Regions from separate parts of the Alkaliphilus metalliredigens QYMF genome, predicted to be linked through region 3. Evidence: riboswitches for the same ligand, from Rfam matches in the RefSeq annotation. Region 3 holds a riboswitch; each other region holds the start of a gene.

What was found. Region 3 has a riboswitch for cyclic di-GMP ahead of AMET_RS02345 (methyl-accepting chemotaxis protein). Riboswitches for the same ligand answer to the same signal wherever they lie in the genome.
Region 1: another riboswitch for cyclic di-GMP. It lies ahead of AMET_RS02925 (methyl-accepting chemotaxis protein); the one in region 3 lies ahead of AMET_RS02345 (methyl-accepting chemotaxis protein).
Region 2: another riboswitch for cyclic di-GMP. It lies ahead of AMET_RS24150 (methyl-accepting chemotaxis protein); the one in region 3 lies ahead of AMET_RS02345 (methyl-accepting chemotaxis protein).

The regions. Positions count from the first base shown of each region.
Region 1 is NC_009633.1:606,772-611,068, forward strand. It holds gene AMET_RS02920 (sodium-dependent transporter) at 1-1,475, shown strand, start outside; cyclic di-GMP riboswitch class I at 1,811-1,900, shown strand; gene AMET_RS02925 (methyl-accepting chemotaxis protein) at 2,118-3,860, shown strand; gene AMET_RS02930 (glycyl-radical enzyme activating protein) at 4,076-4,297, shown strand, end outside.
Region 2 is NC_009633.1:971,898-976,194, reverse strand. It holds gene AMET_RS24150 (methyl-accepting chemotaxis protein) at 1-1,549, opposite strand, end outside; cyclic di-GMP riboswitch class I at 1,764-1,853, opposite strand; gene AMET_RS24145 (diguanylate cyclase domain-containing protein) at 2,114-4,297, opposite strand, start outside.
Region 3 is NC_009633.1:477,935-482,231, forward strand. It holds gene AMET_RS02335 (uracil-xanthine permease family protein) at 1-1,180, shown strand, start outside; gene AMET_RS02340 (transposase) at 1,406-1,822, shown strand; cyclic di-GMP riboswitch class I at 2,137-2,226, shown strand; gene AMET_RS02345 (methyl-accepting chemotaxis protein) at 2,654-3,961, shown strand; gene AMET_RS02350 (hypothetical protein) at 3,973-4,182, shown strand; gene AMET_RS27240 (hypothetical protein) at 4,248-4,297, opposite strand, start outside.

The DNA of each region.
Region 1 (4,297 bases), 130 kb from region 3:
GAAGTAGAATAGGATTCATTGCAGCAGCCATTGGGATGGCCATAGGCACGGGAAATATTTGGCGTTTTCCTAGGGTAGCAGCAGCCAATGGTGGGGGACCCTTCGTCATTGCATGGACCATTGCACTATTTGTATGGGCTATTCCACTATTAATGGGTGAAATGGTAATGGGTAGGAAAACTGGATTGGGAACCATCGGTGCATTTAGAGATTTTGTCGGAAAAAAATACACATGGATGGGGACATGGATTGCGGTTGTTTGTTTAGGCATTATGTTTTATTACTCAGTAGTAATGGGATGGACAATGAAGTACTTCACTTTAGCGGTTTCTGGTGCATTTCAACCTGGAGTCACCACGGCGCAAACAGAAGCAATTTGGAATGTGTTCACCACAACACCTTCTCAAACAATCACATTTCACTTTCTATCGATGTTGATTGCTGGATTTATTATTTACAAGGGAGTTAAAGGTGGGATTGAAAAAGCTTCAAAGATTATGATCCCAACACTTTTCGTCTTGTTAATTGCAGCTGTCATTAGAGCCTTGACACTTCCAGGGGCATTACAAGGATTGGAATACTTATTTACACCGAACCTTCATATGTTAAAGAACCCAACAATATGGCTAGAGGCATTTACCCAAGCAGCATGGTCAACTGGAGCCGGTTGGGGATTTATCATTACCTACTCTGTTTACACCAAGCAGAAGGAAGATGTGGCAGGAAACTGTATGATTATGGGTTTTGGAGACAATATTGGGGCTTTGATTGCAGCGATGACAGTATTGCCAGCCATTTATGCCCTATCCCCAACCCCTGAGTTTGCAGCTGAAGCCTTATCCTCAGGAAACACAGGAATTACCTTTATTTACTTGGCACAGCTCTTTACAACAATGCCAGCAGGACAGTTTTTAGCAGCCATTTTCTTCTTGGCAATGGCAATTTCAGCTTTATCCTCTCTGCTTCCTATGATTGAGGTAGGGGTTAGAAACCTTATGGATATGGGTTTTGATCGTAAAAAGGCAACGGCTTCAATTGTGGTAGCGGGATTTCTGTTAGGGATTCCTTCAGCCTATAGTTTGCATTTCCTAGACAATCAAGATTGGGTTTGGGGAGTGGGACTATTAGTCAGTGGTCTCTTTGTTGCCTTTGCCTTGGCAAAGTATGGTCTTGAAAGAGCTAGAAATAATGATATTAATACAGAATGGGCTGACTTTAAAGTTGGAAAATGGTGGTCCACATGTATTCGATTATTCCCGGTATTCTTTGTTGTGGTTACGGGGTGGTGGTTTATGCAAGCAATCTCGTGGTATCCAGGTAATTGGTGGGCTCCATTTGAGGTCTTTAGTGCAGGAACCATTGTATTCCAATGGGCAATCTTGATTGTCATTGCACTACTGACCAATAATTGGCTAGCAAGTAAAATTGGTGCAGGTAGAGACATTACCCAGGGTGATGACGAGAGTGTCTTATAAGGAGGAGATTATATGTCAGGAACTTCTATTATCATGATGATTTTGGTACTGGGATTTTATGTAGTAGGTTTTGCTTTCTTGGTAAATAGGGCCTTTGGAGCTAAAAGGCCATAGTAATATTTTAAAAACCTTAGACTCTCTCCCTTCGGGGAGAGGGTCTGAAATTTATGGAAATGGGGGCTATGATCTTGTGGGCACCTGTTTATTTAAACCTACTTAGGGTAATAAGATACTATACAGTAAAGACTATTTTGGTAATGATTACTATTGATTTAGTTTGGCTTAAACTGTACAATGAAAGCCATTGTAGTTTAACTTAAATTGTATAATATCAACGTTGATAAGGGCAAACTTACTGAAAAGTAAGGACGCAAAGCCATGAGTCTAAGGGAAGTTTTTATTCCTATGATTGTCAGGTTGCAAATCTTAGACTAATGTATCTATTAGGAGAAGGCACCTTTATCAAGGGGTCTTCTTTTTTATATGTTTTTTTAGGGTATCAGCAAGTAAAACACTGTAATCATGAGGGAGAAGACAATATAAAGGGAGGTATGTATTACTTCGTGGTCTCAAATGAGTAGTAGATTTATGGTTGATGACACGTATAGAGTTATACACATCTGAACGGGGAGGAACATAAAAATGAAAAGCATAAAAACAAAACTCATTATCTATTTTTGTACGTTAATTCTTTTTACCACTTTAATCATCAGTTTCTTAGCATATAATAGCGGGTTAAATGGGATGCAGGAATTAGAAGAGGAATTATTAAGAGAAAAACTGATGGGGGATATTGCTTCATCGACATTCTATTTACAGCAGTATTTTGGAAATGTAGAGTATGAAAATGGTCAATTGATAGATGCGAAAGGGAATAACATAGAAGGTAATAATGAAATGGTTGATGCCATTCTAAAAGACATGGGAAGTGCAGCCACTATATTTGCTAAAAGTGATGACGATTTCAAAAGAATTGCAACAAATATTATGGGAGAAGACGGACAAAGAGCCGTAGGTACATATCTGGGGAAAGATAGTTTGGCTTATGGTGATGTAGCCCAAGGAAAACAATTTGTGGGAGAAGCGATGATTTTAGACAATGCCTATATGACTGTCTATAAGCCGATCAATGATGAAAGTGGAAATACAATAGGAATATTATTTCTTGGTGTACCAAGAGAAAGATCCAATCAATTAATACAGGGACATATCAACGGGCTCAGAAATGGATTGTCGATGGTGACAGTAATTGGATTAATAATAGGAATTATTTTTGTATATACAATAGCCAAAAAAATCGCAGATCCAATCGCTATTTTAGCCTTGGAGATTGAGAAAATATCAAATTATGATTTGTATTTTGACGAAAATAGTAAAACGAAAAAGTATTTAAACAATAAAGATGAGATAGGAACCATTACCAGGGCACTGGATGTTATGCAAAGGAATTTGATTGATCTCGTTAAAGACATATCTGGGACAGCCCAGCAAGTAGCGGCTTCCGCTGAAGAGTTAACTGCTACCAGCCAACAATCTGCTACTGCGGCAGATGAAGTAGCTAAAACCATTGAAGAAATTGCTGAAGGGGCCAACGACCAAGCAAAGGATACGGAAAAGGGAGTTGAACATGTCAATGAGTTAGGTGAGTTAATTGAAAAAGATCAACAATACATCAAAGATTTGAATATTTCTGCAAATGAAGCTACTAAATTAAAGGATGAAGGCTTTAAAATATTAAAGGATTTGGTGGAAAAAACAAAGATTAATAGTGAATCTACAGAAGAAGTTTATACGATTATTGTCAATACGAATGAAAGTGCAGAAAAAATAGAAAATGCCAGCCAAATGATTAGAAGTATTGCAGAACAAACGAACCTACTAGCTCTAAATGCAGCCATAGAAGCAGCAAGAGCAGGGGATGCAGGTAGGGGTTTTGCAGTAGTGGCAGAAGAAATAAGAAAACTAGCAGAACAATCTAATTCATTTACAAAGGAAATTGCTGGTATTATTAAGGAATTAACAGATAAAACAGGACATGCCGTTGACACAATCCAAGAGGTGGAGAAGGTCACTGCATCACAAACAGAAAGTGTCCAGTTTACCAACGATAAATTTAAAGGCATCAATGGTGCAATTGAGAAGATGAAGGAAATCATAACGGAAATCAATCAATCAAGTGAAAAAATGGGAGGGAAAAAGAACCAAATCATAGAAATCATTGAGAATCTCTCAGCCATATCACAAGAAAATGCAGCCGGGACTGAGGAAGCCTCGGCATCGGTAGAAGAGCAGACTGCATCTATGGGAGAAATAGCTAATGCAAGTGATTCATTGGCACGATTAGCTGAAGAAATGCAAGGGGCCATTGCTAAATTTAAGTATTAAAATAGCAATATACTTTTAAAAGAACCATAGAGCCATGAATAGATAAGTAAAACCTCTTGGGTAATTTCACATACCCAAGGGGTTTTACTATTTTTGTAAAAATATTGTTCTTCTACCATTAAAAGATCTATAATATATTAAATAGACAAATATAAGCGATCTATGGGTGTGATAGCTAACTAAGGTGATTTGCTATTTACAAATGAGGTGATAATTTGGAAAAAGGAAGGATATTTAATATACAGCGGTACTCATTGCATGATGGGCCAGGAATCCGCACCACGGTTTTTTTGAAGGGATGTCCCTTAAATTGTTGGTGGTGTCATAACCCTGAAAGCAAGGATAGGAAACAGCAAATACTCTTTACACAGCAGAGATGCATTCATTGTGGTAGCTGCCATGATACCTGTTCTCAAAAGGCTATACAGGAAGGGAAA
Region 2 (4,297 bases), 490 kb from region 3:
TAGCGGCATTTAACGCCAGTAGATTCGTTTGTTCAGCTATACTTTTAATCATATCACTTGCAGTTTCTATTTTTTCAGCACTTTTATTAGTTTCTACAATCGTTTCATGTATTTCTTCCGATGATTTATTGCTAAGGTTTGTCTTTTCTACTAAATCCTTTAATACTTCTAATCCTTCATCCTTTAACTTAGTTACTTCACTATTAGACTTATTCAACTCTGTAATATGTTGCTGGTCTTCTTCTATTAACTGACCCAATCCGTTAATATGTTCTACTCCCTGTTCTGTATTCCTGGCTTGATCATTGGCACCCTTAGCCATTTCTTCAATGGTTTTAGCGACTTCATCTGCTGCTGTAGCTGACTGTTGGCTAGTGGCTGTGAGCTCTTGTGAAGACGCTGCTACCTGCTGAGAGGTGGTGGCTATATTTTCTATCATTGCCTTGATAGATGTCTGCATGTCAATGATAGAACCGATCATTTCTCCAAATTCATCTTTTAGATTAAGATGTTTTTGCGAAAACTCAGTTGTTAAATCTCCTGAAGCAATTACATTCAACTGTTCTTTTACGACATTGACTATTTTGATTACATAGTTTGACATTACAAATAAGATACTGCCAATTACCAAAAAGGAGATCAATCCCAAAATGCCTACTTGTACAGTATTCTTCGATACTGCAGCATATACATTGTCCATAGATATCCCAAGATTGATCGCCCCTACGTGTTCCCCATTTATCCAAACAGGAACCAATACTTCATATACTTCTATTCCTAAATAAGTATATTCCGATGTATAAACCTCTCCATTTCCAGCTGCTATTTGAATTCCTTCATCATCACTAAGATCAAGTCCAATTCTCTCCCGATCACTGTGAGCCATAGCCCTTAAGCTTTTATCTGCAAAAAGAGCGAAAACAATATTTTCCTCTTTAGCTAAATTTTCAACAGTGCTTTGATAACTAAAACTTTCCGATAAGTCATGAATCACATTTGCGAGAATTCCTACCTGTATTACATCCCCTGTAGGACTTACTGTGTATCCATATTTATAGTAGTCATTAGAGACAGTGCTTTCTCTTATCTCTTCCATTAATTCAACTTTTCCTTCCCTCAGCATAAGATGCAAAGCATGTGATTCATCTGCAATCCAACCTATGTTTTCATTAAGGTTAGAATAAATAATTTCACCAGTTTGACTAAAGATATTAATTTCATGAACATCTAAACTCTCTGCCAGTTGGGTTAATGTATTGTTGCTCATATTATCTTGATTGGAGATTACATTTCTAGCAACTGCGCTTATATTGTTTTCTATCATTGTATTAACTGTTTCCAAAGAAACAGTGGCTGTCTCTAATTGTGCAGCAGCTAGATGTGAAAGTTCTAAGCCATCACTTCGCATTTGATCCAGTAAGCTGTCTTTTATTAGAAGAGAAGATCTAACCCCAATACCTAAAATAGCAATAAATATAACGATTAATGGTAAAACGATTAATCTTAACTTGATTGAGTACCTTCTGCCCTTATTCTTTGTGTTAGCCATATTTTTTTATTCCTCCTATGATTTTCATTTCTATAGTTTCTATGTTTCTATGCTTCTATGCTTCTATGCTTCTATGCTTCTATGCTTCTATGCTGAAAACTGATTTACTTTCTTCCTTTTTTCCACAAAAAAACTGGCCTCTAGGAAAAGGCCAGGTGTCGCAATACATAAATACTCAGAAAGCATATTAATCTTTATACTTACAAGTTTGCATTTCGGCAACCTGGCAATCATAGGAATATAATATTCCCTTAGATCCATAGCTTTGCGCCCTTATTTTTCAATAAGTTTGCCCTTACCAACATTATCGTTGGTATTATGTAGTTTTTAGTTAAACGATATTACTAATAATAGTTAATACCTATTCAGTGTTCTGCATTAATAAAGCCAAAGTATTAACTCTTAACTCTAATAAATCAATTTCGACATACTTTTAACAATTCCTTCTTCATTCTACATTATTTTATAAAATTATACAAATATAATAACAAATAAAGAAAAATATATTGAGTCTACTCATCAATTTCACTTTATAGAAGTAAATACAAATAAAAAGAGTAAAACCTAATCGGTTTTACTCTTCATCATCTTAACAAATGCTTCTACTAAATCTGGATCAAATTGGGTGCCTGCTCCTTTTATAATTTCTTGAAGGGCCACATTTTCTCCTTCGCCCTGTTTATGAGCGGTTCCATGACAAATGATATCATATGAATCTACAATTCCGATAATTCTTGCTAGAAGCGGAATTTGAGTTCCCTTTAATTGTCTTGGATATCCCAATCCATCCCATCGTTCATGATGAGATAATATCCCTTCTGCAATGGTGGCTAGTTCAGAAGTTGCATTGGCAATTCGATAACCAATTTCCGGGTGTTTTTCTATACGCTCAATTTCTTCTTCTGTTAGGTCTTCCTGTTTCTCTAGTATATAAGTAGGAATCGATACCTTTCCAACATCATGTACTTTTGCCAATACCTGTAGTTCCTTTAATTCTCCTTGGGACAGATTCATTTGCTTCCCTAATCCAACCCCCATGACTTGTAGTCTATCCATATGTCCTGCTGTTTCACTGGTTTTCTCAACCAATGTAGCCAGCAGCGAATTAATGATTTCATATCTTACTTGCTTACTTCTGATTAGCTTGTTGTGATACATACGGTTTTCTGACTCTTTAATCACAGTATTCACATCTTGCTCTATCTTTGTTTTTGTCGCAGCTCCCAGAGAGATACTAATTTTAACCGGTTCACTCTTCAAATCATCACAGGTTTCTTGTATTCGCTTGCAAATATCTAGGGCTACCCGTTCTTCAGTTTGTGGTAGTAAGATGGCAAACTCATCTCCTCCCCATCGGAAGATCAGATCCTCTTCTCGACAAGAATCCTTTAATACTTCTGCGATTTTAATTAACACGTCATCTCCCGTTTTATGTCCAAATGCATCATTAACTAGTTTTAGCACATTGGCATCTGCCACAATAATACTTAAGGGGAGCTGTCGATATTTATTTAATCGTTTAAATTCTTCCTCAAAGTATGCCCGGTTATAAAGCCCTGTTAACTTATCATGAAAGCTCAAGTACTGAATTTCTTCATGATTTAACTTTCTGGTGGTCACATCTGTGGCAATCCCATCAATCTGTACCGTTTGACCGTATTGATCCTTTACAATCCACGCTCTATCTCGAATCCATTTCACCTGTCCGTCAGGATGTACAATCCGAAGTTCAACATCCCAGCTTCCAGTCTTGAATATTTGTTCTAATGCATCCTTCATTATTTCTTGATCCTCAGGAAAAACCATTTCAAAAATAAACTGTTTGCCTTCATCCAACAATTCTCGTACAGGCCTACCAAACACCTTTTCTCCTGCTGGGTTGAGATAGCGTAGGGCTAAGGTTTTTGGATCTGCTGACCAAATGGCGTCTTCAATGGAATTGAGAATGCTATCTAGCCTATCCTTCCCTTCTCGAAAATTCTCTTGCATTTGTTTTTGCTCAGTAACATCTGTAAAAATAATAATAAATTCCCCAGCCTTAGGGCTTGATATAGCAAAAGAGATCCATTTTTTTAAATTCTCAAAGTATCTTTCCTTCCGATGAACCGTTTCTCCATTTAAAGCAACACGTCCACACTCTTCGATCCAATCAAAGTCTGACTCAACCATTCCTTTAAATACTTCGGTACCCCTTTTCCCAATAATTTTCCTGCGGCTGGTTGTCATTAATCTTTCAAAGGCTCTATTCACCTCTAATATAATAAAATCCACTGGGTGGTTGTTCTCATCTATCACAATTTGAAAATATCCAAAGCCATCCATCATGTTTTGAAATAATGCACGATACTTTATTTCACTTTCTCGAAGCTTTCGTTCAATATCGGCTTTATAGAGGGCCATTTGAATATTCGTATGAAGCACACTCTCCTTAACTGGTTTTACTAAATAACCATAGGACTCTGTTGCCTTGATTCTATCTAAAATTTTCGTCTCTGAATAAGAGGTTAAATAAATGATTGGCAGTTTAAGTTGTCCTTGTATTTTAGTTGCAGCTTCAATGCCATCCATTTCTCCCTTAAGAAAAATATCCATCAACACCAAATCTGGTGACTGTGTTTGGGCATAAGAAATAGCCTCTTCTCCTGTGGCCGCCGTCCCTATGACAGTATACCCTAAATGATTTAATTTTTCTTGTATATCCAGTGCAAGCATTCGGGAATCTTCCACGATTAAAATTCTGGGGCTTGT
Region 3 (4,297 bases):
ATCAATTTCTGTACAGGATAGAACTTTTTTGATTCAAGCTTCTATGTTCATCGCGGGAGTTGTGACCCTGCTACAATTGTATTTTGGCGCAAAGCTTCCGATTGTCATGGGGACAAGCTCTGGCTTCATAGGAACCAGTCTAGCCATAGGAGCTAAATATGGTTTGGCGGGAATTTTGGGAGCTTCTCTTATTGGAGGTGTTTTTGAAGGGGTCTTAGGTTTTTTTATTAAGCCTTTAAGAAAGTTTTTTCCACCACTGGTTACGGGAACAGTGGTACTTACCATTGGACTTTCACTAATTCCAATAGGAGTAAGATCCTTTGGAGGTGGATCGGGAGCTGCTGATTTTGGTTCTCTATCAAATCTTTTTTTAGGAACTGTGGTTTTGGTAACAATACTAATGCTTAAGCAATTCACAAAAGGATTTTCAAGTGCTTCTGCAATTCTTATCGGAATCATAGTAGGTTATCTGATAGCGATTCCAATGGGTAAGGTAGACTTCGGTACTGTGCAGGGGGCTGGATGGTTCAGTTTCCCGACGCCATTGAAATTTGGTTTAGCCTTTCATTGGGATGCCATTGTAGCAATGGGCGTTATGTACATTGTCACAGCTGTTGAAACTGTAGGTGATATTTCAGGTATCACAATGGGAGGATTAAAAAGAGACGCCACTGATAAGGAATTATCTAGTGGGGTAATAATGGATGGTATTGGTAGCTCTCTTGCGGCACTGTTCGGCGTACTACCCAATACTTCATTTAGTCAGAATGTGGGTATCGTCGCACTGACAGGCGTTGTGAATAGATTTGCCATAGCAACTGGAGCCATATTTTTAATTATTGCGGGATTATTCCCAAAGGTTGGAGCACTAATATCCATTATGCCAAGTAGTGTGCTAGGCGGAGCAGCAATCATTATGTTTTCAATGATCACCATCAGTGGGATTAATTTGGTTACCCAAGAGCCACTGGATGGACGTAATGGAATCATCCTTGCGACTGCTTTAGCATTAGGGCTAGGAATGAGTTCTGTTCCAGAAATATTAGTCAATATGCCGGAAGGAATTCGACTTTTATTTGGTGGTTCGGGTATTGTTATAGCGGCAACAGTTGCTCTTGTGCTTAATATTGTTTTTCCAAAGACAAGTACACCTGAAAAGGCAAAGGAAAGTGCAGTTTAATTTACAAGAACGACACTGAAGATAAATATAACAGTAGGTAAAGTAATACAAAAAGTATCAGATAATATTTTATTATCTGGTACTTTTTTATGTAATAGGATTAGAGTGTCAAAAGCTTACATATAAAAATGAATTATATACACCAGATAATTTAATACAAACACCATTATTTATCCGAATTTGATATAATTAGTTTAATATAACTAATTATGGAGGGATTGAAAAGTGGCTTTTGTAGCAAATGATTATAATCAAATATCTTTAAATGACAGTGCTTTTTCCCTTACACAAAGAGAGAAAAAATTTCTTGCGAAATCATGGGCAAAAGCCTTTGCACAAAAAGTATTTCCTGCTATTGATGAAGAAGAGTTTTCTGTCCTCTATAGCGATAAAGCATTCCGTCCTAATACACCCGTTAATGTTATTATTGGGGCCATGATATTAAAGGAGATGCATGGAGTTACAGATGAAGAGATTTTAGAATCACTTATATTCGATATACGTTTTCAGTATGGCCTGCATACTACCAGTTCTATGGAACAGCCTTTAAGTGACCGAAGCCTAAGTCGTTTTCGCGAAAGATGTACCACTTATGAAGCAATGACAGGAATAGTATTGTTTTATAAGGATAGTTGTATTTAATTTTACTGGAATATATTCCCTGAAGGCTTAATTGTAGAGCTCCATCAACAAAACTGAAAAAAATTTTAAAAATCAATAGAAATATTATCTAATTTTTGAACACTAGTGAAAATAACTGTAATTAAATGAATGTTATAAGGATTATAGTTTGAAAAAATATAAAAATTTGTAAAATAAAGAAGGAATTTGTAGAAAAAATGTCGAAATATAGTTTTAGAGTTGAAGTATAAGTACTATCTAAACGGGACTTATATTAGATAAAAAGTCCTACTGAGAATATAGTTTAATTGAAAATTGCATAATACCAACAATAATGTTGATAAAAGCAAACTTATTGAAAAATAAGGGCGCAAAGCTATGGGTCTAAGGGAAGACACTATTCCTATGATTGCCAGGTTGCCGGAATGCTAATTAGTAAGTGTAAAAGCCAATATGCTTACTGATTAGTTGTGTATTAAGACATCGGGCCCCTTTAATAGAGGCCCATTTTTTATGAAGAGATAAAGATTTTTTATTGATAGTAAGTTCTCACTTACATTCCGCATAAATATTCTAAAATCATAATAAAAATTTGAAATTATTTAAAAATATCACAGTTGCAAATTTCCTTTAATTCAAATAAAAGGATTTAATTTGCATAAATCAATAATTAGTGAAAAATAAATATACATTCAGCGGAATGTGAGTTTTAAAATACGATAACAAATTTGTAAAAAAAAAGGGGGGGGATGAGAAAAATAGATGTATTCATACAAGAAGAAATAGAGGTCCTGATAATACATTTTTAGTTCTAAAATAGTTTGCTACTAAGTGTTTATAGGAGGAATCACAATGTCAAATGGTAACGTTTCTAAGATTAAAAGTATCAGAAAAGCTGGGATGGGTTTACAGTTTAAATTGACTGTTTTTATTGTTCTTGCATTTACTTTTGTCACTACAGGCAACTCTATCTTTCTGCAATATGCATCTCAAGTGATGGATAATCTATTGCTTATGAATGTGATGTCAACTTTAGTTTCAATTTTCTTAGCTGGTTGTGTAGCTTTTGGTATCATTAAGTTTTTTATAAAGAAACCATTAGATAGCTTAACTGATCTAGGAAAAAGATTAGCAAATAACAATCTTACGGAAAAAGTACAAGTTAAAAGTAAAGATGAATTTGGACAATTGTCTGATATGTTTAACCATACTATAGAAAATTTACGGGTCCTAATTGGACAAATACAGAATGCTACTGAAACGATTAACTTGTCTACCCAACAATTAGCTGATAGTTCTAGTGATATGAATGAGTTTAGTGAAGTGATTTCCAATAGCACTCAACAACTAGCCAATGGTTCCAATGAACAAAGTCAAAGCATTACGGATATTGGACATGCAGTTGATGAACTAGCCAAAAATATACAAGATATTGATGTAAAGCTAAAGAAATTAGATGAATCAACAGATAGTGTTATGGAAAAAGCTGCAACTGGACAAGTTACAATAGATGAAAATATGAATGTAATGCAAGAAATAGCGGATTTCACCGATGGTTTAGGGGGAACGATAAGAACATTAAAAAATGATTCCGATGAGATCTCACAAATATTACAAATGATAAATAATATTGCTGAACAAACAAATCTTCTTGCTTTAAATGCTTCTATAGAGGCAGCAAGAGCAGGAGATGCTGGTAGAGGTTTTGCGGTAGTTGCAGAAGAAATTAGAAAGCTTGCTGAAAATTCTAAAGGGGAAACTGAAAACATAGAGGCGTTGATAAAAAATACACAACAGAACACGAGTAAAGCTGTTAGCTTGATGAATGATGCAGATAAGCAAATAGAAAAGGGGTTAGAAACTTCACAAAGAACTAAAGATGCTTTTAGCAGTATTATTCAAGGTACGGAAGAAAGTATATTACAAGTTAAAGAGATTAATAGCTTATCTACAGATGTAGCAAGTATTAGTCAAGAAATCTCTGCTACTGTTCAAGAAATATCGGCAGTGATCGAAGAATCATCCGCAGTCACCGAAGAAGTAGCAAGTGGTACCGAACAACAAGGGACTGAGTTTAAAAAGATGATGGGTTCTATTCAAAAATTATCTACAATAGGTGAAGAATTAACTAGTTTAATTGGACAATTCAAAACAAAGTAGCTAATTGATTAATGATGTTCATAAAAAGTAAGGTAATTGCTAATGATAAACAACGATTGCCAAATCAAAATTTACTAGCAAACAAAGATCAATCTAAAGAAAAAGATGAGATTACTAGAGGAAAAGGCAGTGGAGAAGAGGTTAAGGGACAAATAAGACTATGGAACAGTTCGTATGCAAAGCATACTTTTAGGCAAAGAAAATTTTTAGAATGGGAGTAGTTTAGCCTCCCATCTGGTTTATTAATTATTCTTTGAGCCTGAAAAGGCTAGGATGAAAATTTCACCTAAATGTATTTTTCTAGTCTGTCTTCAAAGATGATTAATAGTTGATTCA